DNA from 2 places in the Lysinibacillus telephonicus genome. Region 2 is predicted to be linked to the other one. Evidence: predicted binding sites of a transcription regulator. Region 2 holds the regulator's gene; the other holds the start of a gene.
The links. Region 2 encodes NrdR, which represses ribonucleotide reductase genes. Its sites were predicted from a motif close to AACACNATATATNGTGTT; they were not measured.
Positions count from the first base shown of each region.

Region 1: a site for NrdR is predicted at 8,146-8,163, ahead of MKY04_RS12445 (vitamin B12-dependent ribonucleotide reductase). Genes of this name have one in related genera too.

Region 1 is NZ_CP155468.1:2,607,279-2,623,368, forward strand. Features, by position in the region: gene MKY04_RS12415 (Xaa-Pro peptidase family protein) at 1-606, opposite strand, end outside; gene aroQ (type II 3-dehydroquinate dehydratase) at 620-1,051, opposite strand; gene MKY04_RS12425 (hypothetical protein) at 1,086-1,538, opposite strand; gene MKY04_RS12430 (DUF1385 domain-containing protein) at 1,670-2,605, shown strand; gene MKY04_RS12435 (TSUP family transporter) at 2,821-3,585, shown strand; gene MKY04_RS12440 (IS1182 family transposase) at 3,866-5,224, shown strand; gene MKY04_RS12445 (vitamin B12-dependent ribonucleotide reductase) at 5,509-8,082, opposite strand; gene MKY04_RS12450 (lipoate--protein ligase family protein) at 8,339-9,172, opposite strand; gene MKY04_RS12455 (rhodanese-like domain-containing protein) at 9,275-9,661, shown strand; gene gcvPB (aminomethyl-transferring glycine dehydrogenase subunit GcvPB) at 10,029-11,504, opposite strand; gene gcvPA (aminomethyl-transferring glycine dehydrogenase subunit GcvPA) at 11,497-12,843, opposite strand; gene gcvT (glycine cleavage system aminomethyltransferase GcvT) at 12,868-13,971, opposite strand; glycine riboswitch at 14,271-14,364, opposite strand; gene MKY04_RS12475 (shikimate kinase) at 14,484-15,008, opposite strand; gene MKY04_RS12480 (DUF1827 family protein) at 15,532-15,834, shown strand; gene MKY04_RS12485 (YolD-like family protein) at 15,850-16,090, shown strand, end outside.
Region 2 is NZ_CP155468.1:3,106,277-3,122,366, reverse strand. Features, by position in the region: gene tnpA (IS200/IS605 family transposase) at 1-123, shown strand, start outside; gene hflK (FtsH protease activity modulator HflK) at 361-1,338, shown strand; gene MKY04_RS15055 (protease modulator HflC) at 1,328-2,353, shown strand; partial or broken gene MKY04_RS15045 (serine hydrolase domain-containing protein) at 2,628-4,067, shown strand; gene MKY04_RS15040 (DNA polymerase I) at 4,486-4,923, shown strand; gene polA (DNA polymerase I) at 5,111-7,738, shown strand; gene mutM (bifunctional DNA-formamidopyrimidine glycosylase/DNA-(apurinic or apyrimidinic site) lyase) at 7,751-8,623, shown strand; gene coaE (dephospho-CoA kinase) at 8,642-9,235, shown strand; gene MKY04_RS15020 (glyceraldehyde-3-phosphate dehydrogenase) at 9,527-10,546, shown strand; gene nrdR (transcriptional regulator NrdR) at 10,763-11,233, shown strand; gene MKY04_RS15010 (replication initiation and membrane attachment family protein) at 11,252-12,622, shown strand; gene dnaI (primosomal protein DnaI) at 12,633-13,571, shown strand; gene thrS (threonine--tRNA ligase) at 14,067-15,998, shown strand; gene MKY04_RS14995 (S-layer homology domain-containing protein) at 16,088-16,090, shown strand, end outside.

The sequences.
Region 1 (16,090 bases), 500 kb from region 2:
CACTTTGTCAGTTGCGACACCGTGTGGCAGTGCACTACGAGTTCCGCTTGCAACAATCGTGTCAAAGGATGATGCTGTTGCACCCTGTTTTCGCATGAAAAACTCTAATTCATTCGATACTTCAAGCTCAGTTACACCTGGCTTAATGAATTTTAAAATATGTGTGAATGCATTATCTGCAATTTCACATGCAACCTTAATAATATTAATCTCTTGTTCGGTCTTTATCAAGCGAATTTTTTCAATTAACCCAGATTGCGGTACTAAATCAGCTTTAATGAGCGATTTATACGTTTCATACAAACCGTAAGTCATCGTATCTTTCTCAAAACCTAAAGACTTAATACCCATCAATTCTACTTGATTTGCAACCTCGTCAAAAATTAAACCTTCATGCTTGATGATACGAAAATTTTGCACTTGTTTTTTAGCTTGCTCTGTGTAGCGGAAGTCAGTAATAAAAACAGCATCTTCCTTCGTTACAACTGCTGCCCCTGCGGACCCGGTAAAGCCCGTTATATAGCGGCGATTATATTCATTAGTAATTAATAAACCATCAAGATTATTTTCTTCAAGAGCTTTGCGCAACTTTTCCAATTTTAACATATGAAAGCCCCTCTCATGATTGTTGTAAAAACTTTCTTAAAGCAAGTTCATATCCGAAAGTACCTAGTCCGCAAATTTGTCCGACACATTCAGCTGCTAGTTTAGACTCGTGACGAAACGATTCACGTTTATGTATGTTTGAAATATGCACTTCAATAACAGGTACGTTTACAGCTGCAATCGCATCACGAAGGGCGATACTTGTATGTGTAAAAGCTCCAGGATTAATAACAATCCCGTCTACTCCAGTATCTTCCGCCTCATGAATCCAATCAATTAATACCCCTTCGTGATTCGATTGTTTAAATTCAAGTGTTGCATTAAATTGTGTTACAATAGATAAACATTTTTCTTTTACATCATCTAACGTTTCAGTGCCATAAACTTCAGGCTCACGCTTCCCTAAACGATTTAAATTTGGACCATTCAACACTAACAGCTTCATTCGTCATTCTCCCCTTTTACGAAATTTACCACTTTTATTTTATCATAGAGTCATTATACGGCAACTTATTTCGTTCGTTATGGGCTTTGTAATGATAGGCTGCAGTTTCAAAAACGAATCTAGCTGTAATAATCACAGTTACAATAAAAGGAATCGATAATTTCTTAAATGACTTCAGTTCTGCAGGTAGGTCGTAAATTACCCATTCACAAATTAAAGCTAATACTCCTCCTATTACTATTGATGTTATAAATGCAGGGACAAGTTCAACAAACTGCATGATAAAATAGAGAATAAGTATAATCAAAAAAATAACAATAGCTAAAAATAGCCATTGAATAAGTGGATGACTTGATTCAAGAATATCTAATCTTTTAGTGTAGCCGACTGGACTCCATTTAATAAAATGAAGATAAGATAATACTTTTAACGAAAATGTTAAAAAAATAGAAGCACATAAACTTGTAATGATAGCTAAATATATCAAACCCAACACCTCTTTTTATTTAATTTTCGCCAAATTTTACATTTCGTATGCGTAAACGTAGAGGTTTTGAGTAAAATTTAGTACAATGGACTAGTTACTAGTTTTATATTTTGAGAGAGTGGTGTACATAATTGAGCAATGAAGCACCTGTATACGGAGGTCAAGCACTATTAGAAGGTGTTATGTTCGGCGGCAAAGATCATACCGTGACAGCAATCCGTCGAAACGATAATTCAATAGAATATTACTATGCTAAAAAACAGAAAAAACCAATTTTCCAAAAGTTAAAGAAAATTCCTTTTGTTCGTGGAGTTATTGCATTAATTGAGTCTTCTGGGCTTGGCGCAAAGCACTTACAATTTGCAAGCGAACGATATGATGTTAATCCTGGTGAAGAAGAAGAAAATGAAGCAGAAACATCCAAGCTGCAAATGATTCTAGGTGTTGCAGTTGTTGGGGTGCTCTCCTTCTTATTCGGGAAATTTATTTTCACTTTAGTACCGGTATTTTTAGCAAATCTTTTTTCTCCTTGGATCTCAGGTAAATACCCGCAAATTTTCTTAGAAACAGGATTTAAGCTAATATTACTTCTTGGATATTTATACGTCATATCGATGACACCGCTCATTAAACGTGTTTTCCAATATCACGGAGCAGAACATAAAGTGATTAATTGTTATGAAGCTGGCATGGATTTAACCGTAGAAAATGTCCAAAAACAATCAAGACTACATTACCGATGCGGATCCAGCTTTATATTATTTACTGTTATTATCGGGATGTTTGTTTATTTCTTCTTCCCAACAGACCCTTTATGGCTGCGAGTTGTTATTCGCATTTTATTAATTCCAGTAGTTCTTGGAATTTCATTTGAAGTACTTCAAGGTACAAATGCTCTAAGAAATATTCCTGTGTTAAGATATCTTGGCTATCCTGGTCTTTGGCTGCAACTATTAACAACTAAGGAACCAAAGGATGACATGGTCGAAGTGGCAATCGCTTCGTTCAACAAACTTCACGAGGTTGAAAAAAATCCAGAAGTAGCGATGGAATTACATCACGACTAAACTTAAGGGCTATCCAGAATGTGAATTTCTGGGTAGCCCTTCCATTTTAAAATTAATTACTCCGTTATTCCATCTTGTTCCCCAAAACCTCTTTTAGATGGACATTTTATATTTAGAACTTCCATACTTTTTCAATTATTTTACCAGTAAACATTTACATTCTCCGACAATTCCGATAATATTGCCATAATAACAATCTAGGAGTCTTTCAACATATGGAACTTGATATTTTTAAAGTTTTTTTACTAGTATTTTTCGGTTTTGTCGGGTCCTTCATTAATGCCACAGTGGGAGGCGGAGGTTTAATTACTTTACCTGCTCTTTTATCTGTCGGTCTTCCCCCTTCAGCAGCTATAGCAACAAATAAACTTGCAGCATCAATGGGTAATTTAACAAGTTCTCTGACATTTTTAAAAGCTGGAAAAATCGATATGAAACTATTAGGACCCGTTTTACCTTTCGTATTTGCTTTTTCTATGTTGGGTGCTTGGACTGTTCATTTAATGGATTCGGAATTACTAACCCCTTTAATCATTGTCATGTTAATTGCTGTTTTAATTTATACTTTAGTCAATAAGGATTGGGGAAAACTCGAAGAACGAAAACCATTGAATTGGAAACGGGGCATTCTGTTTTTTGGTGGATTGGTGCTACTAGGCTTTTATGATGGGTTTTTCGGTCCTGGTACAGGATCATTTATTATTTTTATTTTTTTAATAATGGGATTTGATTTTTTGCAGTCTGCTGGGAATGCAAAAGTACTAAACTTTATGAGTAATATTGCTGCACTCATTATGTTCTTAATTTTAGGAGAAGTTGTTTTTACATACGGTTTAATTATGGGGGTTTCCATGATTGCTGGTGCATTCTTTGGAACAAAATTTGCCTTAAATAGAGGGACTAAATTCGTCAGAATGCTATTTATAATCATGACTTCTGTTCTCATTGCAAAAAATATTTATGATTACTTCTTTTCTTAAAATCAAAAAACGGCAATCTATTATGCAGATTGCCGTTTCAGACTGTAGACAAACTCGAAAATTCGAGTTTGCCTACAGTCTTTTTTCTTTTAAAATAAAATTAATAACCCTTTTTGAATAAGTTAGTTGATTTCCGTTTCGGCGGACGCTTTCCGCGGGCGTGGGCCAATCCTCCTCGTCGCTACGCTCCTGCGGGGTATCGGCCGTCACGCTTTTCCCGCAGGAGTCGCCGCCTACACTACAATCAACTACTTCTAAATATACGTTGAGGTGAATGGAAATGATGTCGAAAAATCAAATAAATGAACGCGATCAAATTGAGATGATTACGATTGAAGAACTTGTACCAAAAGACCATCTTGTTAGAAAGCTTGAATCAGCCATTGATTTTTCTTTCATCTATCCACTAGTAGAACCGCTGTATTCTAAATTAGGTCGCCCGAGTGTTGACCCAGTCGTATTAATCAAAATGACATTTGTTCAATATGTATTTGGAATCCGTTCAATGCGTCAAACAATAAAAGAAATCGAAACGAATATGGCGTATCGATGGTTTTTAGGATTTGGCTTCCATTCAGAAGTACCACACTTTTCAACCTTCGGTAAAAACTATGAACGTCGTTTTCAAGACACAGATATCTTTGAACAGATTTTCTATCGAATACTTAAAGAAATTGCTGATAAAGGATTACTAAGTGCTGACCATGTTTTCATCGATTCAACGCATGTTAAAGCGAGTGCGAATAAACGTAAATTCGAGAAGAAGATGGTACGTAAAGAGACTCGGGCATATGAAGCTAAACTTCAAGAAGAATTGAATCAAGATCGGATTGATCATGGGAAGAAACCATTCCCACCAGATAAATTTGAAAAAGAAGAGATAAAGGAAATTAAAGAAAGTACGACAGACCCTGAAAGTGGCTACTATGTAAAAGATGAACGAACTAAGCAGTTTGCTTACTCATTTCATGCGGCAGCTGACCGCTATGGATTTATACTCGGATCAATTGTGACACCTGGTAATGTTCATGATAGTCATATGCTTCAACCACTTGTTGAAAAGGTAATGGAAAAAGTGAAAAAGCCACTTGCTGTTGCTGCCGATGCTGCTTATAAAACACCTGCGATTACTAAATTCTTATTTGAACATGATATTCAACCAGCACTTCCTTATACACGACCAAAAACAAAGGATGGATTTTTACGCAAACATGAATATGTCTATGATGAGTATTATGATTGCTATCTTTGCCCGGAAGGGCAAGTCCTTAAATATGCGACAACGACTAAAGATGGGAAACGCCAATATAAATCAAACCCTACTCAGTGTGTAAACTGTCCTTTACTTACTCAATGTACAAGTAGTAAGGATCACAGAAAAATCATTGAACGTCATATTTGGGCACATCATGTAGAGGAAGCGGATCATCTTCGTCATCAAAGTGATATCAAACAAATATATGCTAGACGTAAAGAAACGATTGAACGTGTCTTTGCAGATGCAAAAGAAAAGCATGGTATGCGATGGACAACCCTACGTGGAATTAAAAAATTGTCTATGCAGGCGATGCTTACTTTTGCTGCCATGAATTTAAAAAAGCTTGCTAATTGGACGTGGCAAGCTTCAGAAATGGCCTAAAATATAATACTCGAAGAGTGTTTTTACCCCAAATAAGTCGGTTAAATACCCAATAATCTATTAAAATTACAAAAGACCTTCAGAATAAGCCCATTCTGAAGGTCTTTTGTCAACAACCTGAAACGGCAATCTATTATGCAGATTGCCGTTTTTATAATTGGAAACTTTATAACTTTTTATGCTTGCGAACGCTACTTGGCTCTCGGTCGAAAGCCAATAAGCTTCGCAACCTGTGCATTCAAGCTCTTGTCGGGATTAACCAATATGCTTACGCATTGCATTTCTTATAATCCGCATTTTAACTGAGCTCCACAGCTTGTACAAGTATTACAGCCGCCTAATTCTTCAACTGTACCTTGTCGGCAAACTGGGCAAGTATTCCCTACTTCTGAGCCAATTGTAACATTTGTTGTTGTAAGCGGTGCAATTGTATCCACCAACACTACTGGTTGCTTTTCATTAACTTTATCTTCTAACACTTCATCAAATGCTAATTGCTCATCATGGGAAGATTCAGCTTTTAATGTTAATACTTGAGAGTCACGGCTTCCATCTACGTAAACCGTACCACCTTTTGCTCCACCTTTATATAGACGCTCATATACTTGTTGTACTTGTTCTACAGTGTAGCCTTTTGGTGCGTTTACCGTTTTAGAAATCGATGAATCTACCCAACGTTGTATTACACATTGTACATCCGCGTGTGCCTCTGGCGTTAATTCCATTGAAGAGATGAACCAGTGCGGTAAATTGTTTTCATCCGCTTCTGGATGGGCATTTAAATACTCCTGTACAATTTCTGCTTTCACCTCGATAAATTTACCAAGGCGGCCTGAGCGGTAATATGTGAATGAGAAATATGGTTCAAGACCTGTTGCAACACCTACCATTGTTCCAGTTGATCCAGTTGGTGCAACTGTTAATAGATGTGAATTACGGATACCATTTTCTAGAACACCGAGACGAACATGTTCAGGCATCTTTTTCATGTAACCTGTATTAATGAAGGCTTTACGAAGACGTCTTGTTTCTTCTTCTGTTTCGCCTTGAAGGAATGGGAAGCTGCCTCGTTCTTTTCCAAGTTCAATTGATGCTTCATATGCTGTTACAGCAATTGTTTCAAAGATTTTATCAACAAGAATATTTCCTTCTTCTGATCCATATTCTTTTTCGCAATATATTAGTAAATCCGCTAGTCCCATTACACCAAGACCAACACGACGCTCGCCTAAAGCTTGTTTACGGTTTTCTTCTAAGAAATATGGAGTTGCATTAATTACGTTATCCTGCATACGAACTCCAATGCGTACCGTTTCACGAAGAGCATCGAAGTTGATTGTCTTCGTATCCTTCTCTGCAAATTGAGCTAAATTCACTGCAGCTAAGTTACAAACTGAGAATGGTGCAAGCGGCTGTTCACCACATGGGTTTGTAGCAACTACTTTTTGTCCATATGCACGAGCATTTGTCATATCGTTTGCATTGTCGATAAAGAAAATACCTGGTTCAGCTGCATAAGTTGCACATACATTAATTAGGTTCCATAATTCTTTTGCTTTAATTTTGCGATACGTACGGACTCTATAGCCCATTGCTTCCCATTCTCGTACATCCCCTACTTCATGCCATTTTTCGTTGTAAATAGCCATTTCTTCAGGAGTATAGTTTGCAACATCTGGGAAACGCAATTCATAGTCTTCATCATTTTCTACTGCTGCCATAAATTCCTTTGTTAATGTTACGGAAATATTGGCACCAGTTAAGAACTCTGGATTATGGACGCTATATGTCCCGCCGTCACGAAGTTTTGATTCAGCTTCTTTAATAATTGCTTCGTTAAAGCCACCTAGTCCAGGTATGTTTTTATAATTTACAATGCCTTGATACATTGCTTCTTCTTGAGTTGTTAAAGGCTTAAATTTTAACTTTTCTTGAGCTAGTCGAATAATTGACTCATCGTTTGTATTCTCGATTAAATAACGAAGAATACGCGGGTTTTGCATCTTTGAAATAATGAATTCTACAATATCGGGATGCCAGTCAGCCAACATGATCATTTGTGCTCCACGGCGGCTTCCACCTTGCTCTACAAGATGTGTTAGCTTAGCAATATCATCAAGCCACGATACAGAACCACTTGATTTTCCATTAACACCACGCGCAAGTGTGTTTCGAGGACGCAGCGTTGAACCATTCGTACCAACACCACCACCGCGGCTCATAATTTCCATTACTTGCTTACGATGATCACTAATGCCCTCACGACTGTCAGGTACAAATGGCATTACGTAACAGTTAAAGAACGTTACATCTGTTTGGGAACCTGCTCCATAAAGTACACGTCCAGCTGGAATAAATTTTAAAGATACGAGTTGTTCATAAAATTTATTAAACCACTTTTGTCTATTTTCTTCTGTTTCTTCAACAGCAGCCAATCCAAAAGCGTTGCGTTTTGCAATTTGCTCATAAAAAACTTCAAGAGGTTTTTCGATTACATCTAAGGAACGAACAATAACACCTGTTTCTTGTTCTGTTGGATTTTCTAATACATGGCGGTATTCTTCTTCAATTAAAATTTCCGCTTTTTTTGCTTCCATATCAATTGATTGAATAAATCCTAAGCCTCGAGCAGGAAATTTTGGATCTTCCTTAATTGTTAGTACAACAAAATCTCCAGGCTTTAATGTTTTCTTTTCCGTATCCTTAAATGAATATCGGTCAATCATTACTAATCTGGAAACACCTTTATGTGTGATATGCATATCAGGTGTAACTGGATGTACTTGAGGAAATTTTTCAATATCTTGATTAAGCTGTTCTATGAGGATGGTTGTTTGTGTTCCGCTAGCCATTACCATCTGCCAGCCTCCCTTGCTAATATTATTCTTTGATAACACCTAGTACTATTCATTCTACCGACACACACAACATATTGTGTATCAGTAATATAAATAGTACTAGATGTTGTTTTCTTATATTCACTAGAAAAGATTACCTCATAAAAATTATCAATGCAAGGGTTGATTTTTTTTAAATTTACTCCAAATAGCTTGGTTACTAGCTTTCTACAATTTAAAAAATTTTTTCGAACAAAAGAAACAAACGTTCTTATTACTATTTTCTAAAATTCCATTCATCATTTAAATATTTTGTTTCTTCTAGCATTTTCACATATTGTTGTTGTTTTTCTGTTAATTCATACGGTACTAATTCAATATCCAGCGCTTTTTCAAATCCAGCTTTAAAGCTATCTACACATTGTGGAATTGTAATTTGACGGTCAGTTAATTGATTTATTGCAACTGCTTTTTCCGGCAATTTTTTTCGCATTCTCTCTTTTGCTTCTGCTGATGAAAAATTAAAAACTGATAATAGTTTATCTTCATCAAGATCAAGCAAAATCGCACCATGCTGTAAAATAACACCTTTTTGACGTGTTTGGGCACTACCAGCTACCTTTTTCCCCTCCACAACGAGTTCATACCAGCTAGGAGCATCAAAGCAAACTGCGCTTTTTGGTTTCTTTAAATCAGCAAGCTTTTCTTCCGTATCTGGAATGCTAAAATACGCATTCAGACCTAGATTTTGAAACCCGATTAGTAAACCTTCACTCAATACTCGATAAGCCTCTGTCACTGTTGCTGGCATATTTGGATATTGTTCCGATACGATGATGCTATAAGTTAATTCACTTTCATGCAACACTGCTCGTCCACCAGTAGGTCGTCGAACAAAGCCGAGATTTTGTTCCTTTATCGCTTGAATGTTCACATCTTTTTCAGCACTTTGGAAATAACCTATTGATAGTGTTGCTGGATTCCACTCATAAAAACGTATAACAGGTGGAATTTCACCTGCACTATGTAAATCAAGCAACGCTTCATCCAGCGCCATATTATAAGAAGGACTGCACGGTCCAGAATTAATAAAATACCATTTTGATTTCATGATCTCATCTCCTCACACTGAATATCATTTTATCAAACTGATTGGACTATCGCTACTTTCTCTTTTATAATGGAATACGTAGAATGAAAGGAGAAATATGCAATGTCGTCTGTACTTATTACAATTGCGATTATACTAGGAGTTATTATCGTATACATTCTAGTAAATACGCTGCGACTTAAAAAAGCAGTGTCAAATTTAACTCAAGATCAATTTATTCAAGGGTACCGAAAAGCCCAACTAATCGATGTCCGAGAAGTAAAAGAATTTGAAGCAGGGCATATTTTAGGAGCACGCAACATTCCTTCCACACAGCTCCGCCAACGCTATAAAGAAATTCGACCTGATTTGCCAGTATATTTATACTGCCAAAATTCAGGGCGCAGCGCACGTGCTGCACTTTTCCTAAAGAAAAAAGGCTACAATCAGCTTTACCAATTACAAGGCGGATTCAAAACTTGGACAGGTAAAATAAAAACAAAAGCATAAGTTGATGAAATATTTTCTTACTATAGTCTGTATAGGCAAAACAGATAAAGTTAGGTAAGAAAATAATTATCATTTATTGTTTTTTTAAAACACTACCTTAGTCCTAACAATCATAAAAAAGTTCCTTAAGTTATTTTTATTTAGCAACTTAAGGACTTTTTTTATAGTTTTGTATTATCCTTTTTTACTATACTATAGTAGAAACTCATATATAAAAATTTTAGTTTCCTATTATATTTTTAAGTTTTCATTATAATACTTCTTTACTTTAAATAAAAATTATATCGTTTTATAAAATTATTTTTTATTATTCGAATATTTTTTTAAAAAAAGAATCCATGGTTTACGCCCATAGATTCTTTTTGCTTTATACTAACGATTCTTCTTTTTTATAACGCAATACCGGTGTACGGGCTGCACGAGTTTCATCTAAACGGCTTACAACGGTTGTATGAGGAGCGTCTTGAACGATTGAAGGATTTTCTTCAGCTTCTTTTGCAATTTGAATCATTGCGTCACAGAAGGCATCCAGCGTTTCTTTCGATTCTGTTTCCGTCGGCTCAATCATCATTCCTTCTTCTACATTCAGAGGGAAGTAGATTGTTGGTGGATGATAGCCAAAGTCTAATAGACGTTTTGCAATATCTAATGTACGAACGCCGAGTTTCTTTTGACGGCGGCCTGACAATACAAATTCATGCTTACAATGACGGTTATATGGAAGATCATAATATGGTTCCAGGCGGCGCATCATATAATTTGCATTTAAAACAGCATATTCAGTAACTGCTTTTAAACCGTCTGGACCCATTGAACGAATATATGTGTATGCACGAACATTGATTCCAAAATTTCCGTAATAAGGTTTTACACGACCAATTGATTGTGGGCGATTATAATCAAAGTGGAATGTGCCATCTTCTTTTTTCACTAATACCGGCTTCGGCAAGAATGGAATTAAATCCGCTTTTACCCCTACAGGACCAGAACCTGGGCCACCGCCACCATGAGGACCCGTAAACGTTTTGTGTAAATTTAAGTGGACACAGTCAAAGCCCATATCACCTGGACGAGCTTTTGACATTACCGCATTTAAATTTGCTCCGTCATAGTAAAGCTTTCCGCCTACCCCATGAATAATCTCGGCCATTTCTAAAATATTTTCTTCAAATAAACCTAAAGTATTTGGGTTTGTTAACATTAACGCAGCTGTATCTTCACCTACAACACGACGCAAATCCTCTAAGTCTACTAAACCATCATCATTTGATTTAACTGTAATCGTTTCAAATCCGGCTACAGTAGCTGATGCGGGGTTTGTACCGTGAGCAGAGTCAGGAACGATAACTTTATTACGGTGACCTTCGCCATTTGCTTCGTGGAAGGCACGAATCATCATTAATGCCGTCCATTCCCCATGGGCTCCAGCAGCAGGCTGAAGTGTTACTTCATCCATTCCAGTAATTTCAACTAAAGAAGTTTGCAAGTCGTAAAGAAGCTCCATCGCACCTTGAACAGTAGATTCATCCTGCAACGGATGGATGTTTGCAAATCCAGAAAGTCGAGCAGCCGCTTCATTAATTTTTGGATTGTATTTCATCGTACATGAACCTAGAGGATAAAAGCCTGAATCAACTCCATGATTACGACGAGACAACGCAGTATAATGACGCATAATATCTAGTTCTGCAACTTCCGGAAGTTGTGCCGCTTCTTCACGTACATACCCTTCTGGCAATAGTTCAGATAAATCAAAATCCGGTACATCTAAATCCGGTAAACTATATCCTACACGACCTTCTTTTGATAATTCGAAAATGAGTGATTGGTTTTCGTTATGCATTGTAAGCCCCCATTTCTGCAACGAATGCGTCAATTTCTTCTCTAGTGCGTAACTCTGTTACAGCGATTAATGCATGGTTTTCAAGTTCAGGATATAGTCGTCCTAAATCAAACCCACCAATAATCCCTTTTTCTAGCAATCTTTTATTTATTTCAGTTACAGATTTATTTGTTTTTACTACGATTTCGTTAAAATGTGCACCTTGGAACGGAATAACAAAACCAGCTGTTTCAAAAGCATTTTTTGCATAACGTGTTTTTACGATGTTTTGCTTTGCCATCTCTTGAATTCCCTGTTTCCCTAATGCAGTCATTGCAACCGATGCAGCAAGAGCTAATAATGCTTGGTTTGAACAAATATTAGAAGTCGCCTTTTCACGGCGAATATGCTGTTCACGTGCTTGTAAAGTTAATACATATCCACGGCGTCCCTCTTGGTCGACTGTCTCCCCAACTAAACGTCCAGGAACTTTGCGCATTAATTTTGTTGTAGTGGCGAAATATCCGCAATATGGTCCCCCGAAGCTTTCCGGTATACCAAATACTTGTGCGTCCCCTACTGTTATATCAGCACCTAATTTTCCAGGGGGAGTTAAAATGCCAAGTGCTAACGGGTTAGCAGAAACAATGAATAACCCTTTTGCTTCATGAGTGACATCCGCGATTGCTTTTAAATCCTCAATTTGACCGAAGAAGTTTGGATATTGCACCATTACAGCCGCAGTCTCGTCATCCACCAAATTTTTCAAAGCCTCAATGTCTGTGGCGCCATCTTTTGTCGGTATTTGGATAATTTCAATTGATTGTCCATAAGCATACGTTGCAACAACATCTCTATATTCCGGATGAATTGCTTCAGAAACAAAGATTTTTTTCCGACGAGTGTGACCTGCTGCGAGCATTCCAGCTTCAGCTAATGAAGTACCGCCATCATACATCGAAGAGTTCGCTAAATCCATTCCTGTTAACTCCGCAATCATTGTTTGGAATTCAAAAATTGCTTGCAGCTCACCTTGGGAAATTTCAGGTTGATAAGGCGTGTAAGCTGTATAAAACTCTGAGCGAGAAATGACATGATCAACAATAACAGGTCTATAATGGTTGTAAACACCTGCTCCTAAAAAGGATACATTTGCTTCTGTATCTTGATTTTTCGCAGCAAGCTGTTTTAATTCTTTTAATAAGCTCGATTCAGATTTTGCTTCTTTAATATTATACAAGCCGTTAAATCGTACACTTTCAGGAATATCTGAAAATAATTCATCAACGCTTTCAACACCAATCGTGGCAAGCATTTCTTTTTTGTCTTGTTCCGTCATAGGAAGATAACGATGTTTCATTTCTTAGTAACCCTCTTTCCCGGTTTATTTTGAACGTTTATAAAAAGGTGTTGCTACTGTCAAGGCTTTTATTTTTTTATTGCGAATTTCAACTTCTACTTCTGTACCTAATTCTTTGAATTTTGAATCAATTAGAGCTAAACCAATGTTGCGTTTTGTTAATGGTGATTGTGTACCAGTTGTGATTTCTCCTATTTCAACACCATCTTTATATACTTTATAGCCATGTCGAGGTATACCTTTATCGACCATTTCGACACCAACTAATTGTCGAGGTAAGCCACTTTCTTTTTGAGAAATTAATGCTGCCTTACCAATAAAATCGCTCTCTTTTTGTAATTTCACAGCAAAGCCAATGCCAGCTTCAAGCGGCGAGATATCCTTTGATAATTCTTGGCCATATAGTGGAAGACATGCTTCAAATCTCAGTGTATCACGGGCTCCCAACCCAGCTGGGACAACACCTTTTTCTTTCCCTGCCTCAAGAATTTTTGTCCAGATAACAATAATTGCGGAAGGCTCACCGTAAATTTCAAAACCATCCTCACCCGTATAACCAGTACGTGAAACTAATACAGATTGACCTGCAACTGGAACATCTTGTTCGAATCTAAAGTATTTCAATTGCGATAAATTAAATTCTGTTAAGGTTTGAAGAACTTCTTCAGAAAGTGGACCTTGCAGTGCAATTTGAGCGAATTCGTTTGATTTATTAGTTACGGTAACATCGCCTTCAATATGGGTTTTCATCCATTCAAAGTCTTTTTCAATATTTGCTGCATTTACGCATAGGAGGTAATGATTTTCTTTAAGATAATAAACAAGAAGATCATCTACAACTCCACCATTTTCATAGCACATTGCGTTATACTGCGCACCACCAATGGCAATTTTAGAAATGTCATTTGTTAATAGCTTTTGTAAGTATTGTAATGAATCACTGCCTGTTACAAAAATTTCACCCATATGTGATACGTCAAAAAGCCCTGCACGGTGGCGAACTGCATCATGTTCTTCTTTAATGGAAGAAAATTGAACAGGTAATTCCCAACCACCAAAATCAATCGTTTTGCCTCCATATTTTGCATATTCTTCAAATAAAGGCGTTCGTTTTAATTCAGTACCCAACACATACTCCTCCTTTAAAGCAAATCTTCTTAATTAAACATTGTCATTCATACAAGTGCATTACTGAAATCAAAAAGCAAGGGATCTCTGACTCAGTAATTCATAACTAAGACATAAAAAAGGACAGAAGAATCCCTCAAATTTGAGGAATCCTCTGTCCTTGCACCTGAAAGTTACACCGATTCATTTGTTATAATACGCAACATCGAAAATCGGCTTTCCCCTTTGGTGGCTGTAAATTATAAAACGACACTTCAATCAGCTTGATGAAGTAATAATTACAGCACTCTCCAGAGATGCGTCCTGTACGAGTCTTTTTGCCTGAGAGATTCATAGTGGTTTACTACTTGCTCCTTCGGCGACGCTTTTCACGTTCTCTCCCCGTACAATCATCCGCTCATGATTCAAAATTCAATGTACAAATAAGTCTGCTCTTAGCCATATCCTAACATTGAACATAATGAAAAGGCAATCTTTTTTTAAAATTAACCTATACACGAATGATAAAACTTTTATCTAACAGATTGTTCGCCTTTTAGTCGATTTACTTGAAAAGCAATATATTCAACTATTTGTCTAATTGGACGCCCTTCTGTTAATACTCGAATATGACCTGCTGCTCGGTAAAACTTCCTTCTTGAATGAAACAACTGTTCTAACTCCTCTTTAGTAGAACGTTGAACAATAGGGCGATTTTTATCATTTTTAATTCGAGTATAAATATCTTCAAACGTCGCATCTAAAAAAAACACTAATCCCGTACGACGCATAATTTTACGATTCTCTTCATTCATCGATACACCGCCGCCTGTCGAGATGATGCATGCCTCATTTCGAAAATTACGCAGAAACTCTGTTTCCAGCGCTCTAAAATATGGTTCACCGAATTTTTCAAATATTTCCGGTATCGACATTCCTTGTTGTCGAACAATTTCATGATCCATATCGTAATATGGCATTTTTAAAAAAAAGCTTAATCGACGTCCGATTACACTTTTGCCGCATCCCATGAAACCAACTAAATATATTTTTCTCATGCTGTCACCTTCTTTACTACCAAAAATGTTTCTACTTACCACCAATTTCTTCTAGTAGGTTTATCGTAGCACGAACATTGGCGAATTCCAATGAATTATATGTTTTTATTTAATACCTTTGATATAAATTAGCAAAAAAATTAATATGTTTTTATATTTTGAACTATAATCATTGAAAATACACATATATCAATATTCCAAGTTATTTATCTTAAGCTTAAGTATTAACTTATAGTACGAATATACAATTTAAATAAGCACGATTTTCCCCGATTGATTACTGCTCAATTGGGGTACTTTTGGGGTACTAGTGGGGTACAACAATATTTATACCAAATTATTTCAAAACTTCGGGTAGGTGCTATTTATAATTGAAGAAAGCCACTCATTTAATTTCTAAAAATGAGTGGCTTTTTATTTTTCCATTTTTACAATATAAAAATATTTACAAATAAGAACATTTGTTCTATATTTATAACAGAAAAAGAACAAGCATTCACTTTTTTAGGAAGGGGATATCATTTTGGAATTTAAGGATGTTACCAAAGAAAATATTGATAGAGTTGAACTAGTAAGAAGCACATTACCTCCATCTTCACAAATTCAAGCTTTTCAAAATCAAGATACTTTTATCATCTATTCTGTTTCTGGTCCAATAAAGCATGCAAGTATATCAAATGCTGTACGGGCAATCACAGAAATGGAAATAAGTTATATCATTTCTAATTTCATGAAATCCTCAATCGATAGTGCAGAGTTTTTTATTAATGGTAACGGGATTATTCATATTCATATTGAAGAAAAACAACATTCTTTTGTAAATTGAAAGGAGATTTTCATAATGAGTAATACTATTAATCCTCTTAAAAAACCTGGATCTACAAAAAAATCCAAAGAACAGAAACATTTACCGCGAGATGAATTTGAATTAGAGGAAATTGCATACATACTATCCGAAGCTCTGGAACAAGGAAGTATAAAAGTATTCACAATCTATAAACAAGAAAGGCCATTAAAAGGTATAGTTACTAAAATGGATGGCAATACAAAACTCATTCACATTAAGGACCAAATGCATCAGA
Region 2 (16,090 bases):
AAAAAAACAATACAAGAATATATCAAAAATCAATTACAAGAAGATATCCTGGAAGATCAAATGACAATGAAAGAATTCATTGACCCTTTCACAGGAGAAGAAATCAATCGAAGAAAGAAATAAAAAAGCCGCTTTAGCGGCAAAGTGAGGAAGCGAAGTGCGGTTGGCGGACCTTTCAGAATGTCTTTAGACAGGAGCCAGTAACCCAGCGTTTCACGCGAAGAGCAAACCACCAGTTATACTGGTGGTTTTGACTTTCTAAAAGGTTTATAGCTGTATTTTATAATTTTGTTGAAACTTTTCAAGGAAATAAACGTAGATTAGTTAACGGTTAAAAGTTATAAATATAGGGGGATTTAGATGAGTATAAAACGTACTTTATTAATCACTGGACTAGGACTCCTGTCCATTATTTTATTAATCGCTGCTTTTACTTCTTGGTATACAGTAGATGAATCAGAACAAGCAGTAGTTATTACATTCGGTCGTGCTGACGACATGGTAACTGATTCTGGTTTGCATTTTAAATTGCCATGGCCAATCCAAAAAGTTGAAGTTCTTTCAAAAGAAACATATAGTTTGCAATTTGGCTATAAACAAAGCGAAGATGGTGAAATTGAGGCCTATGATGATGAAACGAAAATGATTACAGGCGACGAAAACATCGTACTAACTGATTTAGTCGTGCAATGGAAAATAACAGAACCAGAAAAATACTTATTTAATGCACAAGATCCAAAAGAAATATTACATAGTGCTACTTCGAGTGCGATTCGTTCTATTATCGGCAGCTCAACAATTGATGAGGCATTGACAGATGGAAAGGCAGAAATTGAAGCAAATACTCGAGATTTGCTCGTTTCATTAATCGAAAAATATGATATTGGAATTAGCATCTTAGGAGTAAAGCTTCAGGATGTCGAGTTGCCAAATGAAGAGGTTCGTGCTGCATTTACAGCGGTGACAGATGCTCGTGAAACAAAAAATACGAAAACAAATGAAGCAAAAAAATATGAAAACCAAAAGTTAAGCGAAGCACAGGGGGAAAAGGATGCAATTATTTCTCGTGCAGAAGGGGAAAAAATTGCCCGCATCCAACAAGCTGAAGGTGAAGTTGCTGTATTCAATAAATTATATGAACAATATACCGGCAATCGTGAAATTACACGTCAACGCCTAATTTTGGAAACATTAGAAACGGTATTGCCCAATGCGCAAATTTACATTATGAATGATGATGGGGAGACATTAAAGTATTTACCTCTTCAGCCGACGACAAATTCGTCTCAAAAACCAGTAGATGAATCGACGGAAGGAGCGAAAAATAATGAGCAATAATAAAAATCAGTTCGATGGAGATTTAGAAAAATTCGTTAAATCTCTTTTTGGGAATAACAATAAGAAGAAAAGAGATGTGATTGATATCCAAGATGCAAAAATTGTTAAAGATCAAAATAAAAAATCATTTAATTTCCGTCAATTTTGGAAATCTGCAATAGTTTTAACGATTATTTTTGCTGCTATTGTTATCTGTATTGCAAATGTTTATATCGTTAAAGAAAATGAATATAAAGTTGTTCGCCAATTTGGTGAAGTTGTGAAATATGAGGAAAATCCAGGGTTAAATATGAAAATCCCATTTATTCAAAGTGTCACAACACTACCAAAGAATTTAATGACGTATGACATGACGGAAGAAGAGATTAATACATTAGATAAAAAACGCATCATTATTGATAATTACGCAGTATGGCGCGTAACAGATCCAAAGAAGCTTATTTCAAATGCAGGTACGTTAATCAATGCGGAATCCCGCATGGAGGAATTTATTTACTCTGTTATTCGAACTGAGCTTGGACAATTAAATTATGATCAAATTATAAATGATGAAAATTCATCGCGCGGTAGTTTGAATGACCGTGTAACAGAAAAGGTTAATGAGTTATTAGAAAGCGGGAATTTTGGTATTAGTGTAGTAGATGTTCGAATTCGCCGTACAGATTTACCGGAGGAAAATGAGCAATCAGTATACACTCGAATGATTTCAGAACGTGGATCGATTGCCCAAAAATATTTATCTGAAGGGGATGCAGATAAAAATAGAATTGAAGCCCAAACAGACCGTCAAGTAAAAGAGTTAATTGCAACTGCGGAAAAAGAAGCAGCAATTATCCGAGCAGAGGGTGAATCAGAGGCTGCTAAAATCTACAACCAAGCATTTTCAAAAGATCCAGAATTCTACTCATTATACCGAACATTAGAGTCATATAAACAAACGATTGGTGAAGATACAGTTATTATCCTACCATCAGATTCACCATACGCTCGAGTATTATCAGGCTATATCGAATAATAAATGAAAGCATCTATATAAAGGGAAATCCCCTTTTATAGATGTTTTTTTCTTCCCACGAAAGTAATTCCATTCCTAATCTGGTTATCTAAGTCTATAGATGTATAACAGGTTACACCTAAAAATGTATTAAAGAATTTCCATTAAATTGTTATATTTAATTCAACCTTCGTTTACATAAATCGAAATGAATTGACTTGTTAATAGAAATAGCTGCTTTCAATGCAAAATTCAATACATAATAGTGCAAAAAAAATTAGGAGCTGGATGTAATATGAATACCATGAAGGTTTTACCCAAAATAATTTTAATTTACATTACATTTTTCTTACTTCTACCAATAAATCAAGTTTCTGCACAACAAGATATTAAGAAAAAAATCGAAGATTACATTGTTTCTTATCTAGAAGAATATAAAGTTCCCGGTGCATCAGTTGCCCTAATACATAATGGTGAGGTTTTTTATTCAAACTCATGGGGTGTTACGGGGGAATCAGAAGAATAAATAACTACTAATACACCGTTTACAATAGGTTCTATCAGCAAATCATTCACCGGCTTAGCTATAATGCGATTAATCAATGAAAATAGTATCGAGCTCGATGATCCCATACAAAAGCATATCCCTTGGTTCACACTGGATGATAAACAAGCTGCAGCACAAATAACAATTAAACACCTACTTACCCAAACGAGTGGAATTAGTACGTATACTGGATTAACAATATCAGACAAAGAATCAAACGACTTCAATGCAATTAAAAGTCATGCAGAAAGTTTATCAGACATAAAGCTTACGGCTCCTGTTGGAGAAAAGCATCAATATAGTAATGCCAATTTTTTGATTCTTGGTGCTCTTATTGAGGAAGTGACGAATCAAACATACTCGGAATACATGGAGCAAAATGTATTTCAACCACTAAAGATGAGAACGGCAGCTGCTGACTATGACTCAGCATATAAAAAAGGCTATTTAAGTGGGTACCAGTCTTGGTTTGGAATACCACGAAAAAGTATGGTTGACTATGATAATGGCGGTGCTCCTTACGGGTACTTAACGGCAAGTGTAAATGATATGGTCCAATTCATAAAATTTTTAAGAGATCAGGATTTTAACAATTTTTTAAACGAAGAAAATAAGAATTTATATTTAAATCCATATATTGAAACAGGAAAAGATCGTTATTATGGTTTAGGAATCCGAATTTCAAATCCAAATTCCAACGAAAAAATGATATGGCATTCAGGTTCAACTCCAGATTCACATGCAGAGGTATTTTATATTCCGAAAATAGACTGGGGTGGAATAATACTTACAAACAAAAATAATGTTCTAGAAGAGGAAGGACTATATTATGTGAAATTAGGTATTATTAATATTCTAAAAGGTGAGGATCCAATTGAAATTCCACATAATACACCGACAATTCAATTGATTGTTTTAGTATTTGTTTGCTTGCTTTTAGGATCTTTCATTTATTTATTTTTAGCAGTTAAATCTAAATATACTAGAAAAAAAGGCTTATGGCGTATAGTAGGGGTTATCTGCTTAGCTTTATCTATTTCACTTATTCCTCTTCTTACTTATAGTTTCGGGTCCCCTTGGCATTCCATTAGAGTTTTTTCACCAGATTTAGCTTTACCTATAGTAGCTGTTGTAACATTCTTAGCTGTAAATGGCGTTTTATCAATAGTATTTTCATACAAAAAATAAAAAAGATTTAAATTCTGTTTTAATAAGTATCCCAAACCATTTTGAACATTTTTTGTTTAAAATGGTTTTTTAATTAAACGAAAACAATTTATTACTTATTTGCTTACACATAGATACATAATTTACTACTTTATAATAATATAATTCTTGTTATAATGAAGTAGTGATTTATCTTCTTTTTTGTACTGAAAGTGAAGCGACATGTTCAGGCGGCCAGTACAGAAAGCTCCATAGGATTTTAGTTGTGGTCAAACGGCGTTGAATGAAGAGAAGGCTCCAGATAATCATGTAAATCTCGCAGTAGAATTGGGAAAGAAAGATTATCTAGTACATTGCATACAAGCGGCCTCAAACACGAGTCCGAAATAGGACAAGTTAGTCGTGGGATAATTAATTAATAGAAAGAGAGGAATGGCTGTTGAATATTTTAAATAGATGGATTCTAAATTTCCTTTTAGCATTTATTATGGCTTGTTCGATTACGGCATTATATAGTCCAACACCATACTCTTGGATGAAAATTGAAATTTATCACTTACCAGTATTGTTTATCATCATGTTTGCTTTAACATTTTTCATAGCAAAAGATGTTCGATATAGCTTTAAAAAGGTTTTTAAATTCGACAAAAGGAAAGACAAGCGTCCAATTTGGCAAGTTGGAATAGGGATGATTTTTTATTTTGCACAAGTAGGGCTAGTTGAAGTATTTTGGCGATCATTAATGGGGTATGAGCTAGGTGGAATGCCGCTTTATTTAGTATTCGCCTTTATGAATGCATTTTTATTAACTGTTATTTATGAGGAAATTTTTTATCCAAGACAATCAGACAGTAAAACTACTAAAGTTCATAGCTAATATTTTTCAACAAAAAAACACGTATTGATCGTATTCGAATCAATACGTGTTTTATAATGGAATTAAAACTCATTTCAAGATAAAGTAGAACAGAAATAGGTTACACTGATAAGGGATAAAAATTTTTTAGTGTCAGTAAAAGAATAAAATTTAATTACATAATAGTCCGATAAAGGAGTGCTACTGAATGGGGAAAGAAAAGTTATTATTACTAGATGGGAATAGCTTAGCATACCGTGCATTTTTTGCATTGCCGCTATTAACAAATGATAGTGGAATTCATACGAATGCAGTATATGGGTTTACGACAATGCTTCAAAAAATTTTAGAGGAAGAGAAGCCTACAAAAATGCTCGTTGCTTTTGATGCAGGAAAAACAACATTCCGTCATGAGTCCTTTGAAGAGTATAAGGGCGGAAGACAGAAAACGCCGCCCGAACTATCTGAGCAATTCCCATATTTGAGAAAGCTAATCGATGCTTATCAAATTAAGCGATACGAAAAAGAGCTTTACGAGGCTGATGATATTATAGGAACGCTTGCAAAAGAAGCATCTGCAAAAGACATGGACGTAATTGTTGTTTCTGGTGATAAAGACTTAACGCAATTAGCAACAGAACAGGTTACAGTTTATATTACTCGCAAAGGTATGACGGATATCGAAAAATATACGCCAGCCCATATCGAAGAAAAATATGGACTCACTCCACTTCAAATTATCGATATGAAAGGATTAATGGGGGATACTTCTGATAATATCCCTGGAGTTCCTGGAATTGGTGAAAAAACAGCTATTAAATTATTAAAAGAATATGGTTCAGTTGAGGCTTTATACGAACAAATTGCTGATATGAAGCAATCAAAGATGAAGGAAAAGCTACTCGATAATGAAGAGCAAGCGAAATTATCGAAAAAGCTTGCTACGATATTCACAGAAGCTCCAATTGAAATTTCATTAGATGATTTAAATTATCCTGGTCCAAATGAAGAAGAACTATTAAATGTTTGGCAAGAGCTTTCTTTTAAATCGTTAATTGAAAAAAGCGATTTTCAAATGGAGGAAAAGGAAACAGCTGAGCTTAAATTTGATATTACCGAAAACGTAACAGAGGATATGCTTCAAGACGTAATGGCTGTTCATGTTGAGCTTGAAAATGAGCATTATCATTCATGCCAAATTTTAGGCTTTGGCTTTACAGATGGAGCTAAAACATTTTTCGTTCCATTCGAAGCAATGCATCAAAATGAAGCGATAAAGAAATGGCTAGAAGACGAAACGAAGAAAAAGTACATGTCTGACAGCAAAGCAGCACAAGCCATATTAAAAAGGATTGATATTAATTTGCACGGGGTTGTTTTTGATATGCTGCTTGCATCATATATCGCTAATCCCGCAATTTCTGGTGATGATGTTGCAACATTATCGAAGGAATTTGGTTATACAGATGTACAAGCTAATGAAACAATTTACGGAAAAGGTGCAAAATGGACAGTGCCTGAAATACATGTATTAGCAGAGCACGTTTGCCGCAAAGCGTTTGCTATTTGGTCATTGCAGCCTGTACTGGAAGTTAAATTAAAAGAAAATGAACAATTTAATTTATATCACGATTTAGAACTTCCACTTGCCTCTATTCTAGGCTCTATGGAAAGTGAAGGTATAAAGGTTAATATTTCGACACTTAAACAAATGGGTGAAGAGCTGGAACAAAAAATTTCTGCACTTGAAAAAGAAATTTACGAACTAGCAGGGGAAAATTTCAACATTAATTCACCAAAGCAGTTGGGTGTAATTTTATTTGAAAAATTAGGCCTTCCTGTTGTTAAGAAGACAAAAACGGGTTATTCAACTGCAGCAGACGTGCTAGAAAAACTACAATCTGAACATACGATTGTCAAATATATTTTAGACTATCGACAGCTGGCAAAGCTGCAATCAACTTATATTGAAGGGCTAATTAAAGAAGTTCATAGTGAGGATAGCAAGGTTCATACAAGATTCCAACAAGCACTTACAGCTACAGGACGTCTAAGTTCTACTGACCCGAACTTGCAAAACATCCCGATTCGCTTGGAGGAAGGACGTAAAATAAGACAAGCATTCGTACCTTCAGAAAAAGATTGGGTATTATTTGCAGCAGATTATTCACAAATCGAATTGCGTGTTTTAGCACATATGTCACAGGATGAAAATCTAGTTGATGCATTTAAGCAAGGAATGGATATTCATACTCGTACAGCGATGGATGTATTCCATGTTCCAGCAGAAGAAGTAACATCCAATATGCGTCGAGCTGCTAAAGCTGTAAACTTCGGCATTGTGTACGGCATTAGTGATTATGGTTTATCACAAAGTTTAGATATTACTCGAAAAGAAGCATCAGAATTCATTGATAAATACTTGCAAAGCTTCCCTGGTGTAAAAGATTATATGGACAATATCGTCCAAGAAGCGAAGCTAAAAGGCTATGTTACTACCATTCTAAATCGCCGCCGCTATTTGCCTGATATTACTAGCAGAAACTTCAATTTGCGCAGCTTTGCAGAACGAACAGCAATGAATACACCGATTCAAGGAAGTGCAGCTGACATTATTAAAAAGGCTATGATTGATATGGATGCACGATTGAAAGAAGAAGGTTTAAAATCTAAATTATTATTGCAAGTTCATGATGAATTAATTTTTGAAGCACCAAAAGAGGAAATTGAAATTTTAGAACGAATCGTACCTGAAGTAATGGAGCACGCAATTGAACTAGCGGTTCCATTAAAAGTAGATTTTTCTTATGGCAGCACATGGTACGACGCGAAATAAGGAAGTGGAAATATGCCTGAATTACCGGAAGTAGAAGGTGTTGTTCGGGCTTTAGTGCCTGCGGTAGAAGGAAAAACAATTGAAAAAGTGGAGCTTTCAAAAACGATTTATAGTTCATGGTCGGAAGGAAAGCAATGTATTATAAAAAATATCGAACCGAATCTTTTTGAAGAAGTATTTCAAGGAATGACTATCGATAAAATTAACCGTCGAGCAAAATACATTTATTTTTATTTAAAAAAGGACGAAGAACATTTTCTTTTTGTCAATCATTTAGGAATGACGGGGGCATGGTTTGTTGTAACAAAAATAAATGAAATAACTGAAGAGAAATTTCGCAAGCATATCCATGCTATTTTTTACTTAAAATCTGGGGAACTTCTTATTTATGCCGACATTCGCCGTTTTGGAGAAATGCGATTCATTTCGAACGAAAACGAGCATCCTCCACTTTTGCAAATGGCGCCAGAACCATTTGATGATGCAGCTTGTCAGTATTTTATTGAAAAATGCGAGCTTCCAAAATATCGCAATAAGGCGATTAAAGAAGTTATTATGGATGGTCAAGTAATCTCAGGATGCGGCAATATTTATGCAACGGAATCTTTATTTAAAATGGGGATTCATCCTGCAAGAAAGGTAAGTCGTATTAGTAAAAAACGTAAAATAGAATTGTTTGAAGTAATCCGCAATATTTTGCAGCAAAGTATTGAAATGGGAGGCTCAACAATTTCTGATTATCGAAACATTAACGGGGAAGCTGGCGGCATGCAGCATCGTTTAAAAATGTACGGCAAAAAAAGCTGTCCACAATGTGGAACTTCTACTAAATCGCTTGTCATTGGCGGGCGGACTTCGGTCTATTGCCCACAATGTCAACATTAAAAGGGTGTGGGATGAAAAGTGATTATTGGGTTAACAGGGAGTATTGCAAGTGGAAAAAGTACAGTTGCAAATATGTTAAAGGAACATGGATTACCGATTGTCGATGCGGATTTAGTAGCTCGCCTCGTTGTTGAGCCTGGAACACCTACTTTAAAAAAAATTGTTGCTGTCTTTGGGGAAGACATTTTAACTGAAGATGGTGCAATGAATCGGCAAAAAGTTGGATCCATTATTTTTCATGATGAAGAAAAACGAAAAGCATTAAATGCAATTATTCACCCCGCTATTCGTCAAGAAATGCTTAGACAGCGAGATGAGTACCTTGAAAATGGTGAAAAAACAGTCGTGATGGATATTCCATTATTATTTGAAAGCAAATTACAGCACTTTGTTGAAAAGATTTTAGTCGTTACGGTAACAGAACAAACACAATTAAAACGCTTAATGGAAAGAAATCAATTAAGTGAAGAAGAAGCGAAAGCTCGAATCAGCTCACAATTGCCTTTAAAAGTAAAAGAACAGGGTGCTGATGCTGTCATTTATAATAACGGTACGATTGAAGAGACAAAAGAGCAGTTAGAGAAAATTCTAAAAAAGTGGAATGTCATTTGAAAGTAACTTATTAAAGAACTCCACCTCTACAAATAATATTTGTAGAGGTGTTTTTTTACTTTTCGATGAGGATAATTTGTTTGACATACGACGTGGCATAACTCGCCGGCAAGCCTATTTGTGACGAAAGTACAGCGTCAGTAATAGGGGGTTTACACAGTTCTTATTTTCAGAAAATAAGAACTTTTTTATTATCGAAAGAATGTGTTCACCTTTTTAATAAATGTGCTATACTATTTGGGAGAATGGATGACATAATTAAACTCTAATTATCAGGAGGATATATATATAATGACAGTTTCTATTGCTATTAACGGTTTTGGCCGCATTGGCCGTATGGTTTTTCGCCAAGCAATCGTTCAAGAAGACTTAAGTATTGTTGCTATTAATGCAAGCTACCCAGCAGAAACGTTAGCACATTTAATAAAGTATGACACAAATCACGGGAAATTTGAAGGAACAATTGAAGTTGAAGAAAACGCTTTAATTGTGAACGGGAAACGCATCGAACTTATTAGCGAACGTGATCCTTTAAAGTTACCGTGGAAACAAATGCGTGTAGATATCGTAATTGAAGCTACTGGTAAATTTAACGAACGCGATAAAGCTGCGATGCATTTAGAGGCTGGTGCTAAAAAGGTTATCTTAACTGCTCCAGGTAAGAATGAGGATATCACAATCGTAATGGGAGTTAATGATGAATTGTTAGATGTTTCAAAACATGATGTAATTTCAAATGCATCTTGTACTACAAACTGTCTAGCACCTGTAGCGAAGGTTTTAAATGATACATTTGGTATTGAAAATGGTTTAATGACAACAGTTCATGCCTATACAAATGATCAAAAAAATATTGATAATCCACATAAAGATTTACGCCGTGCCCGTGCATGTGCGGAAAGCATCATTCCAACATCAACAGGCGCTGCAAAAGCATTATCATTAGTGTTGCCTGAATTAAAAGGCAAGCTGCATGGAATGGCTTTACGTGTACCAACACCAAACGTATCTCTTGTTGACCTTGTTGTTGACTTGAAAAAAGATGTAACTGTTGAAGAAGTAAATGCAGCATTCAAGGCAGCTGCAGAAGGATCCATGAAAGGCATTTTAAACTTCACAGTTGAACCACTAGTTTCAACAGACTATAACACAACGACTTACTCATCAACTGTAGATGGACCATTAACAATGGTTATGGGTTCAAGAAAAGTTAAAGTTTTAGCATGGTATGATAATGAATGGGGTTATTCTGCACGCGTTGTAGATTTAACTAAAAAAGTTGCGAAAGCTTTAGAAGTAGTAGTAGCTTAATCATTTTGAGTTATGCAGGTAGGAGTTTTTACTCCTGCCTTTTTTTATTTGACCGAAAAAACAAAAATTTTGAAAGAGATGTGTTTTTCTAATTTCATTATTTCACGAATTGTATTAAAATGTAGATTTGCATAAACAATAAAGTGCTGTTTTTCTAGTTGAACTAGTTTTGTTATAATAAGATTACCAAATAGAGTGAACCAGGAGAAAATTTTTATGAGATGTCCAGCTTGTCAATTTAATGGAACACGTGTCGTAGATTCTAGACCCGTTGATGATAATAAAGAGATTCGAAGACGTCGTGAATGTGAATCATGCGGCTTTCGTTTTACAACTTTTGAAAAAATAGAAGAAACACCTTTAATCGTTGTTAAGAAAGATGGTTCGAGGGAAGAATTTAGTCGTGAAAAAGTATTGCGCGGTTTAATACGAGCATGTGAGAAACGGCCAGTATCATTAGAAACATTAGAGGGAATAGTTATTTCAATTGAAAAGGATTTAAGGAGAATCGGCAACCCCGAAGTAAGATCTGAGGATGTTGGGGAAATGGTAATGGATCGACTTGCGAAAGAAGATGAAGTTGCCTACGTTCGTTTTGCCTCTGTTTATAGACAATTTAAAGATATTAATGTGTTTATTTCCGAGCTGAAAGAATTGCTTCATCGTCAAACGGATATTAAAAAATAAACAGATGGAGGGATGAAAATGGTTCATTTGTACAAGGAAATACAGCCAGCGGATCATTTTGAAATTAGTCTCCCTCACTTCCTTTCAACGAATGAACGTCAGCTATTAACGCTGTTTTATCAACCGTTAACTGGGGCAGAGCCTATTAGTCTTTATTTAACTTTATGGGCTGAGGGAGAAGACATACATTCAAGCCCAATGACCCACTATCACTTAATGAACGTATTAGATGCACCGATTGGAAAAATATTCGAAGCACGTATAGCGCTTGAAGCAATCGGTCTACTTCGAACGTGGCGAAAAGATGAAGGAGAAAGCCGCCACTTTATTTATGAATTAAATCGACCACTTGATGCGCATACGTTTTTCCAAGATCCATTATTATCAATGTTTCTATTTTCAAAAATTGGCGAACAAGCCTATCGAAAATTACGAAAGCGTTTTGTAAAACAAATAAATAAAGATGCCTATAAAGAAATTTCAAGATCCTTTATTGATGTTTATAAGCCAGTTCATACAAACGTACCAAAAGACTTTTTTCATACTGACGTAAAAAGGTCAAATAAGGAATATCCTTTTTATTATGAACAATTTGATTTTAATCTTCTAATGTCAGGGCTATCAGAACAGCTTATTCCTTCAAGTAGTATTACATTAGAAGTGAAGGAAGTAATTGCAAAGCTTGCGTTTCTCTATCAATTATCTCCTTTAGACATGCAAAAGGTTGTCATTTTAGCATTAGATGATAATATTCACATTTCAAAGGAGCGCTTAAAGAAGGCGGCTGCTGACTATTATAAGTTGACTGTTTCAAAGGATGCACCCAAATTACAAAAGACATTTATACAAACCGATGCACCAATTATTCAAGAAAAGAATTCTAAGGAACAAGAGCTTCAGCATTATCTCGAAACGACTCCGCCGATTCAAGTGTTGCGAGATATAAATAATGGGAAGGAACCTTTGCCATCCTCTGTTCAAATTGCTGAAGATTTAGTTGTTAAACACGGTATGCCTGTAGGGGTAGTTAATGTGCTTCTCGAATATGTTATGCTTACAACTGATATGAAGCTTCCGCAAAAATATGTCGAAAGAATAGCCGACCACTGGATGCGTAAAAATTTAAAAACCGCAAAAGAAGCTATGGAATTAGCTCGAACAGAACGTGATAAGTATACAAAATGGAAAAATGAAAACGAACAAAAAACTACTACATCAACAAGTAGTTATAAAAAGAAAAATGCTGCTAGCAAAGAGATTGTTCCTGAATGGTTTTATAAAAGAAATGAACAAAAAAACGAGAGTACCCAATCAAAAGAAACAACAGCTATTGATTTTGAACAAGAGCGTCTAAAAATATTAAAAAAACTTGGTGTACAAGACGGGTAGGTGACCTAAAATCGAACCGATTAACAATTCATTAAAAAGAACAATTAAAGTTCCATCATTTCAGGAGCGGTATAATTCCATTCGACAAGAAATTTTAGAAAATGGTGCTGTGCAAAGATTTCTAGCTGAGAACGACCAAATAGTAAATTTAGAAATGGTTGAGCGAAGTTTACCAAAGTTATATGAATATATTAGTCAGTCGACTGAATGCTGTAACTGTGGAAATACTGAACAATGCACGAATTACTTAAAAGGATTTGTTCCGAAATTGTATATTTCACAAAATATGATTGATGTGCAGTACGAAAAATGCCAGCAGAAAATTATAGAAGATGAAAGACGTGTTATTGAGTCCATGATATCAAGCATGCATATGCCAAAGGATGTTCTTAGGGCTACTTTAAAAGATTTGCAAATTGATAACACATCACGGGTAAATATTGCGAATAAAGCTGCTGATTTTATTGCACAATATAAAAGTACCGGGGAGCTTCCAACAAAAGGTTTTTATCTATATGGAGAATTTGGAGTCGGTAAATCTTTCGTGCTTGGAGCAATAGCTAACGAATTAGCGAGTTTAAAAATTCAAACAGTTGTAGTATTTGTTCCTGAATTTTTACGGGAAATGAAAAATTCAATTCATGACCAATCATTAAATGAAAAAGTTGACTATGTGAAACGTGCACCAGTGTTAATGCTTGATGATATTGGAGCGGAAACGTTATCCAGCTGGACGAGGGATGAAATATTAGGAACGATTTTACATTATCGTATGAGTGAGCAGCTTCCAACATTTATTACTTCAAATTTCGATTATGATGGATTGGAACATCATTTAGCACAAAGCTCACGAGGGGATGTAGAAGTCGTTAAAGCCGCTCGAATTATGGAACGAATCAAAGCAATCACCACTCCTATTCAAATGGGTGGGAAAAATCGACGCCATTAACTTTTAAAAATTCTGTCGATATTTAGTTGCATTTCGTAATAATCGAGCGTATACTTTCAATGTAAATAATCCAAATAAAAAGCTATGAAGAGGACAACAAGTTTGTGAGACGACTTATAGAGAGGGAAGCCTTGGCTGAAAGTTTCCTAGTACGACGCAATCTTTACTACCTCAGAGCCTTAGCGGGGAATAATCCGCTAACGTTTACCGGTGCGTTAACCGACCTAGAGCTTCGTCTGATAACATTTTATCGGAAGGAAGAAGGGTGGAACCACGAGCATATGCGTCGTCCCTTTTATAGGGACGGCTTTTTTATTTTCTCGAGGGTTTGTATTTTTAGGGATTTAATGGGTTATGTGCGGTTTTTTGAGATTTATGTGCGAATTTTAGAAAGTTATGTGCGGTTTTTTAACTTTTAAGTGCGAATTCTAAAATTTTAAGTGCGAATTTCAAAAAACGTTCAACCCATAAAATAAAAAAGAAGGAGAATTAAACATGTCAGAAGTAATTAAATTAACTTTTCCAGATGGTGCAGTAAAAGAATTTCCACACGGCACATCAACTGAAGAAATAGCAGCTTCGATTAGCCCAGGACTTAAAAAACAGGCTTTAGCTGGTAAAATTAACGGTACACTTATCGATTTAAAAACACCTATTGAAGTTGATGGTGCAATAGAAATTATCACACCAAAATCTGAGGAAGCTCTTGAAATTTTACGCCACTCAACAGCTCATTTAACAGCGCAAGCAGTAAAACGTCTATTCCCAGATGTAAAACTTGGAATCGGTCCAGTTATCGAAGGCGGTTTCTATTATGATATCGATTCACCAACTCCAATTTCGGCTGAGGACCTTCCGAAAATTGAGAAAGAAATGAAAAAAATCATTTCTGAAAATCTTGAAATTGAACGTAAAAACGTAAGCCGTGATGAAGCGCAAGCAATTTACGAAGAAGTTGGCGACGAATATAAATTAGAACTTTTAGAAGCAATTCCTGCTAATGAACAAGTATCTATTTATTATCAAGGAGAATTTTTCGATCTTTGCCGTGGAATTCACGTACCATCAACAGGTAAGTTAAAAGAGTTCAAGCTTTTATCTTTAGCCGGTGCTTACTGGCGCGGTAATTCGGACAACAAAATGCTTCAACGCATTTACGGTACAGCATTCTTTAACAAAGAAGATTTAAAACATCATCTTCAAATGCTAGAAGAAGCAAAGGAGCGTGACCACCGTAAAATTGGTAAAGAGTTAGAACTATTTACTCTATCTCAAACAGTTGGTCAAGGGTTACCACTTTGGTTGCCAAATGGTGCTACAATCCGTCGTATCATCGAACGCTATATCGTTGATAAAGAAGTACGTCTTGGTTACAAACATGTCTATACACCAGTACTAGGATCAAAAAAATTATATGAAACTTCAGGACACTGGGGCCATTACCAAGATGACATGTTCCCGCCAATGGAAATGGATAACGAAACATTAGTGCTTCGTCCAATGAACTGTCCTCATCATATGATGGTATACAAATCATCGATGCACTCATATCGTCAGCTTCCAATTCGTATTGCTGAATTAGGAACACAACACCGTTATGAAAGTTCTGGTGGTTTATCTGGTTTACAACGTGTACGCGGGATGACTTTAAACGATGCACATATTTTCGTACGTCCAGATCAAATCAAGGATGAGTTCAAGCGTGTTGTTAATTTAATTCTTGATGTCTACAAAGACTTTAACTTAAACGAATATAAATTCCGTTTATCTTATCGTGACCCAGCAGACACAGAAAAGTATTATGATGATGATGCAATGTGGGAAAAAGCGCAAGGTATGTTAAAAGAAGCGATGGATGATCTTGGCTTGGAATATTATGAGGCTGAAGGCGAAGCTGCATTCTATGGACCAAAATTAGACGTTCAAGTAAAAACAGCGATTGGTAAGGATGAAACATTATCAACTGTACAACTTGACTTCTTACAACCAGAACGCTTCGATTTAACTTACGTTGGAGAAGATGGAAAGCAACATCGTCCAGTCGTTATTCACCGTGGTGTTGTATCAACAATGGAACGCTTTGTGGCATTCTTAATAGAAGAATATAAAGGGGCATTCCCAACTTGGTTAGCACCTGTTCAAGTTCAAGTTATTCCGGTATCAAATGAAGTTCACTATGACTATGCACAAAAAGTAGTTGCAGAACTTCAAGCAGCAGGAATCCGAGTGGACATGGATGATCGTGAAGAAAAATTAGGCTATAAAATCCGTGAAGCACAAATGCAGAAAATCCCTTACATGCTTGTGCTTGGAGATAAAGAAGTTGAAGATTCAAGTGTGAACGTTCGTCGTTACGGTTCTAAGGACTCTGAAACAGTTGCGTTTGAAGAGTTCTTAAACAACATAAAAGCAGAAATAACAAAATAATTTTAGATGACGCATCGACAAAAAGTCGGTGCGTTTTTTTATAAGGTCGTCTAAGCCGTGAAATGGTAAAATAAAGGGGGGTGAGAAAAATG